Regions from separate parts of the Paenarthrobacter sp. NPDC090517 genome, predicted to be linked through region 1. Evidence: predicted binding sites of a transcription regulator. Region 1 holds the regulator's gene; the other holds the start of a gene.
The links. The regulator HrcA, encoded in region 1, represses chaperone genes, less so after heat shock. The targets are predictions, from matches to a motif close to TTNGCACTCGNNNNNNNCGAGTGCNAA.
Positions count from the first base shown of each region.

Region 2: a site for HrcA is predicted at 1,775-1,801, ahead of groL (chaperonin GroEL). Genes of this name have one in related genera too.

Region 1 covers NZ_JBIVXN010000001.1:300,478-303,885, reverse strand. The annotation lists gene ACIQTW_RS01375 (DUF3097 domain-containing protein) at 16-867, opposite strand; gene hrcA (heat-inducible transcriptional repressor HrcA) at 1,060-2,067, shown strand; gene dnaJ (molecular chaperone DnaJ) at 2,118-3,245, shown strand; gene ACIQTW_RS01360 (16S rRNA (uracil(1498)-N(3))-methyltransferase) at 3,248-3,408, shown strand, end outside.
Region 2 covers NZ_JBIVXN010000004.1:408,692-412,099, forward strand. The annotation lists gene groL (chaperonin GroEL) at 1-1,591, opposite strand, end outside; gene ACIQTW_RS15440 (cold-shock protein) at 1,916-2,119, opposite strand; gene ACIQTW_RS15445 (LytR C-terminal domain-containing protein) at 2,294-2,914, opposite strand; gene ACIQTW_RS15450 (DUF3263 domain-containing protein) at 2,964-3,299, opposite strand; gene ACIQTW_RS15455 (uracil-DNA glycosylase) at 3,405-3,408, shown strand, end outside.

The sequences.
Region 1 (3,408 bases):
GTCATGGGCCTGGCCTCAAGGAACTGTCAGGAAATCGATGACTTCTTCAACACGGCCCAGCAGTGATGCTTCAAGGTCGGCATAAGATCGAACTGCCCCGAGTAGCCGCTGCCAGCCCAAGCCTATGTCCTCCGCGGTCTCGTGGGGCCAGCCGAAGGCCGTGAGGATTCCTGTCTTCCAATCGATCCCCCGGGGTACGGCGGGCCACGCCTCGATGCCCAGGACCTTTGGCCGGATGGCCTGCCAGACGTCCACATAGGGGTGGCCGACAATCAAAACGTTTCCTGCTGCTCCGGGCACCGTCATTGCCTCGGCTGCGATGCGCGATTCTTTGGACCCGGTGACAAGGTGGTCCACCAGGATGCCAAGGCGGCGACCCGGCCCCGGGTTGAAGGCAGCGATGGCCGACTTCAGGTCGTCAACGCCATGCAATGGCTCCACGACGATGCCCTCCACGCGGAGATCGTCACCCCAGACCTTCTCGACGAGCTCGGCGTCGTGCTTTCCTTCCACCCAGATGCGGCTGGCTTTGGCCACCTGGGCACGTTGGCCTTGTACCCTCACGGATCCGGACGCTGTTCGGGTGGAAGGAGCGGCAGAGGCGGCAGGGCGCGCGGCAGGAGGCATCAGCCGGATGGCTTGCCCTTCCAGAAGGAAACCGAATCCCAACTGAAAAGATTTGGTCTTTCCACGCCTGTCTTCAAGGGAGACAACGTGCATTCCGCCTGATTTCTCAACACGGGTGACTTCGCCCACCCATCCCGACTGCACGTCTTCGAGGACCATTCCCCGCTGTACGGCCACTTCCGGCAACTGCTTTTTGCCGGGAGCGGACAGATCCTGCGGGCCCCAATTGTCGAAAGCCAAGGGATTCCTACCTTTTGTGCTGGTTTATGGCGCGGGCGGAAGCCGGCCACGGGAGGTTTCAATGCTAGCAACGGGGTGGCTCATACTAGACTTGTTAGCACTTGGGCATGTTGAGTGCTAAGTGTGGTGGTCGGATGAGGATCCCGCGTAGACCGGTCGTAGGGGCCATGGCAGTCGTCAGGAGGTGGAGCAATGAGTGAGCCGCGCAAGCTTGAGGTGCTGCGTGCCATCGTTGAGGATTACGTGCATTCCAGGGAACCTGTTGGATCGAAGGCCCTCGTGGAGCGACACCATCTCGGCGTTTCCAGTGCCACCATCAGGAACGACATGGCTGTTCTGGAAGAGGAAGGCCTGATTGCAGCACCCCACACCAGCGCGGGCCGCATCCCAACGGACAAGGGCTACCGCTTATTCGTTGACCGCATTTCCCAGGTCAAACCGCTTTCCGCGGCCGAACGCAGGGCGATCCACTCTCTGCTTGAGGGACCGGATGATGTTGATGACATCCTGGAACGCACTGTAAGGCTCCTGTCGCAGCTGACCAACCAAGTTGCCGTCGTGCAGTATCCGCATTCCAATCGTGCTTTGGTCCGCCACGTGGAATTCGTCTTGTTGGCCCCAAAGCAGGTGCTTGTGGTCCTCATTGCGGATACGGGCAGCGTTGGGCAGAAGGTCATCGACGCCGGCTCCGACGTGAGCAACGAGGCGCTGATGCTCCTGAGGTCCCGTTTCCTGGGCAGCATTGCCGCCACCCAGATGGCCCTTTTGCCGCAAGTGCTTCCATCGGTAGTCGCCCTGTGTCCGCCGGAGCTCCGCAGCTTGGCGCAGACGTTGGCTCAGGGGCTGCAATCACTCAGTGACACCAGCCGCGAGGAGCGCATCCTGATGGCAGGAACGGCCAATCTTGCCCGCTCCAATGTCGACTTCCCGCTGAGCATCGGTCCTGTGCTGGAGGCACTCGAGGAACAAGTTGTCATGCTTCGGTTGTTGTCCGACATGGGGGATGATCCCCGCGGCGTCACCGTCAGCATTGGACGCGAAAATCCCTACGATGGTCTGGCTGAGGCGTCTGTCGTGGCTACCGGCTATGGCTCCGGGGCCAAGGTGGGGATTCTCGGTCCGACACGCATGGACTACCCCACCACCATGGCAGCTGTACGCGCTGTGGCCCGTTACCTTTCCCGCATTCTCGGCGGCTGAAAACCGGTCCGAGGAAAAATCCGCAGTACAACAAGGAAGAGATACCGACTTTGAGCAGCCACTATGACGTTTTGGGAGTCTCGCCGGAAGCCACCGGGGAAGAGATCAAAAAGGCGTACCGCAAGTTGGCGCGGAAACTGCACCCCGACGTAAACCCCGGTGAAGATGTCGCGGAACAGTTCAAGGCCGTGACCCACGCTTACGAAGTGTTGTCCGACCCCCAGAAGCGCCGGGTCTACGATGCCACTGGCAATGAGAACGGCACCGACAACGGTTTCGGTGGCGGCTACTCCGGCCAGGGTTTCGCGTTCCAGGACATCTTCGACACCTTCTTTGGTGGCGGTGGCGGCCACGGTGGACCGGCCTCCCGGGTCCGCCGCGGCCAGGATGCGCTCATCAGCGTCCGAATCGACCTGAAGGACGCCGTGTTCGGCGTTAACAAGAAGCTTGAAGTGGACACCGCCGTGGTTTGCCCCACCTGTGATGGCAGTTGCTGCCGCCCGGGCACCCACCCGGAACGTTGCGACATTTGCGGTGGCAGCGGCCAGGTGCAGCGGGCTGTACGATCCATTCTCGGACAGGTAATGACCACCGCGCCTTGTGGTTCCTGCGAAGGCTTCGGAACAGTCATCAAGGACCCCTGCAACGAGTGCAATGGGCAGGGCCGGATCCGCAGCCGCCGTTCCCTCACCATCAAGGTCCCGGCGGGTGTCGCAACCGGTACGCGCATCCAGTTGTCCGGGCAGGGCGAAGCAGGTCCCGCGGGTGGTCCCGCCGGTGACCTCTATGTAGAAATCCGGGTCAACAACGATTCCATGTTCATGCGTGAGGGCGACGACCTTCATGCCACCCTGAGCGTTCCCATGACGGCGGCGGCACTTGGCACGGAGCTGCAACTGGACACCTTTGATGGCGCGCAGGATATCGACGTCAAGGCCGGCACTCAGTCGGGAGAAGTCATTACCCTCCGCGGCCTGGGCGTCACGCACCTCCGTGGTTACGGACGAGGCGACCTCAAGGTGCACCTGCACGTGGAGACGCCAAGCAAGCTCGACCCCGCCCAGGAAGAACTCTTGCAGCAACTCGCCAAGCTGCGCGGTGAGCAGTTCACCGAAGGAAAGCTTGTGGCAAGCGGCGGCATGTTCGCGAAGCTGCGGGACAAGCTCGGTAACCTGTAGCGGTGAGCAACCCCGTTTTCTTCACAGCGCCGGGCAGCCTCGGCCAGGTGACCCCCGGTTCCACTTTCGTGCTCGAGGGTCCTGAGGCCCGGCATGCTGTAACGGTCAAACGCCTGGCCGCGGGCGAACCCGTGGATATAGCGGATGGATCGGGCGTGCGGCT
Region 2 (3,408 bases), on a different contig from region 1:
CGGGAGCCGGAGCGTTCTTCTCGGGCTTGTCGGCAACTACGGCCTCGGTGGTCAGGAAGAGACCAGCGATGGAAGCAGCGTTCTGGAGAGCCGAGCGGGTGACCTTTACGGGGTCGTTGACGCCGGCAGCCAGAAGGTCTTCGTAGACACCCGTGGCAGCGTTCAGGCCGTGGCCGGAAGGCAACCCGCGAACCTTGTCAACCACAACGCCCGGCTCGAGGCCAGCGTTGAAGGCGATCTGCTTCAGCGGTGCATCGATGGCAACCTTGACGATGTTGGCACCGGTTGCCTCGTCACCCTGCAGGGTGAGGTTGGCGAATGCCTTGGCGCCAGCCTGGATGAGGGCAACGCCACCACCGGCAACGATGCCTTCTTCAACAGCAGCCTTTGCGTTGCGGACTGCGTCCTCAATGCGGTGCTTGCGTTCCTTGAGCTCAACTTCGGTTGCGGCACCGGCCTTGATGACTGCAACGCCGCCGGCCAGCTTGGCCAGGCGTTCCTGCAGCTTCTCGCGGTCGTAGTCGGAGTCGGAGTTCTCGATTTCGGCGCGGATCTGGGCCACGCGGCCCGCAATCTGCTCGGCGTCGCCGGCACCTTCAACGATGGTGGTCTCGTCCTTGGTGACAACAACCTTGCGGGCGGTACCGAGGAGTTCCAGGCCAGCGTTTTCGAGCTTGAGGCCAACTTCTTCGGAGATAACCTGGCCACCGGTGAGGATGGCGATGTCGGCCAGCTGAGCCTTGCGACGGTCACCGAAGCCCGGAGCCTTGACGGCAACGGACTTGAAGGTGCCACGGATCTTGTTGACGATCAGGGTGGCCAGGGCCTCGCCCTCGATGTCTTCGGCGATGATCAGCAGCGGCTTGTTGGACTGCATGACCTTCTCCAGAACCGTGACGAGTTCCTTCACGTTGGAGATCTTGGAGTTGACGATCAGGATGTACGGGTCTTCGAGGACCGTTTCCTGGCGCTCTGCGTCAGTGACGAAGTAAGCGGAGATGTAACCCTTGTCGAAGCGCATGCCTTCGGTGAGTTCGAGCTCCAGGCCGAAGGTGTTGGACTCCTCGACCGTGATGACGCCTTCCTTGCCCACCTTGTCCAGGGCTTCGGCGATGAGGCTGCCGATTTCCGGGTCACCGGCGGAGATGGAAGCCGTAGCTGCGATCTCTTCCTTGGTTTCGATTTCCTTGGCGGAGGCCAGCAGTTCGCTGATGACTGCCTCAACAGCCTTCTCGATACCGCGCTTGAGGGACAGCGGGTCGGCGCCGGCGGCAACGTTGCGCAGGCCTTCCTTCACCAGTGCCTGGGCGAGAACGGTTGCAGTGGTGGTACCGTCGCCAGCGACGTCATCCGTCTTCTTGGCAACTTCCTTGACCAGTTCTGCACCGATCTTCTCGTAAGGATCGTCCAGCTCGATCTCCTTGGCGATGGAAACACCATCGTTGGTGATCGTGGGGGCGCCCCACTTCTTTTCGAGGACGACGTTGCGTCCACGCGGGCCGAGGGTGACCTTAACGGCGTCGGCGAGGATGTTCAGGCCCCGCTCGAGGCCGCGGCGTGCCTCTTCATCAAATGCAATGATCTTGGCCATAACGGCGGTAGTCCTTTCGGGACAGTCGTTAAGAAGGTACCTATCAGATGGGGTGCCCGCGACGGACGGTCCTTCGCTTGCGGCCTCTGTATGCCCCGCGCTCCGGACCTCACCCCACCAAGGTGTTTCTTGATCCTCCGCCGGTCCGGTGCCTGTCCGCCGCCGGAATCAACCGGGCCGGACTTAGCAGTCGAACCATAGGAGTGCTAAATCAATAATTAGCACTCGACCGGGGAGAGTGCAAGCAGAGACGCCACTTTGCTCTATAAACAAAGGGGTTTCAGCCGTGGGCTGACGGGAATCGGCGCAGACGCCGCGATCGAACTACGCGACGCGGACGCCTTCGGCTTGCGGACCCTTCTGGCCCTCCCCTAGTTCAAACTCAACCCGCTGCCCTTCTTCGAGGGCGCGGAAGCCATCCATCTGGATGGCGGACCAGTGCACAAAGACGTCGTCGCCGGATTCATCCACAGTGATGAAGCCGTAACCTTTTTCGGCATTGAACCATTTGACGGTTCCCAGAGCCATGATGCCCACACTTTCGCAGTAGCCAAGACCGGTAGCCGGGATCTCCGTACCGGAATTAATCCACTGTAACCACTGTCACCAGCGCTGCGCTGCCGTGGAGGGGCAGGGCACCACTTTTGTTATTGAGGCTTAACCGAGTTGGGACTTTTCGGCTCAAGAACGGGCCCGATGCCCTTACTGGTAACCGGGACCGGCCACCACCACAAGTGGCTGTTGAACCTCAGGCGTTTCAACGATGGTCTGGATGCCCAGCAAGGTACCCAGTGCCTCCGCGTTGGCCTTCTGCTCCGGAGCGTTGTAGAAGATCACGGATGTCTGCTGCGGCAATCCACCCCAGTTGCCTACGGTGCTCAGTGCCCAACCATCGCCTTGGACGAGGCCTGCCACCCGCCCGGCCAAACCTGCCGTACCTGCGCCATTGTAGACAGCCACCGGAGTGGACTTATCCACGGGAGCCGACGACGGAGTGGCGGAAGGAGATTCCGACGGCGTCGGCTCGCTGCTGGGTTCGCTGGAAGCGGGCGGCTCGCTGCTTGCGTCGGTGGGGGCTGCGGAAGGTGCCGCTGACGTCTGCAGGGGTGCCGGCGTCGTGGTGTTGGACGAAGCGCTGGGTGCTACCAGCCCAAGGTTGGGGAGGATCAGGAAGGCCACCAGCCCGAGCACCAGGGCAACTGCCCCGACAGTCAGGACCGGCCACAGGGTAGGGCGTGCGGTCTCTTGGGCGTCACGGTGAACGCCTTGGCGGGACGTGTTCTGCGGAACCTGGTCGAATTCGTCCTTGGCATATTTGGTCATGGTGAAGCGGTGTCCTTGCTGGTTGCTGCTGACAGATCAGCCTGGCGATTTACGCGTCGGACCCCAAGCGACGTGCAGTCCTCGCGCGCTGGCGGGACGTACGTAGTCTACGCAGTCTCTTGACGAGCATGGGATCGTGGGCCAAGGCGTCCTCGGTGTCTATGAGGGCGTTCAGGATCTGGTAGTAGTGTGTGGCGGAGAGATCGAACAGCTCGCGAATAGCCTGTTCCTTCGCTCCGGCATACTTCCACCATTGCCGCTCCAGCGCCAGCATCTGCTGGTCCCTCTCACTCAACGGCGAGTCGCTGCGGGTCTCGGCCGCGAGGTCCTCAAGGGCAAAGCCTGCTGCCTGCGACGCCATCGGTTCCGGTGCTGGTTCTGCCACGGCACACTCCTTCGACGCTTTGTTGGGGAAAATGTCCTACCCCCATGTTACGGGCGAATAACAACCGTGTCATTCGCAGGCGCGCACCGCACGGGAGACAATGGCGTGG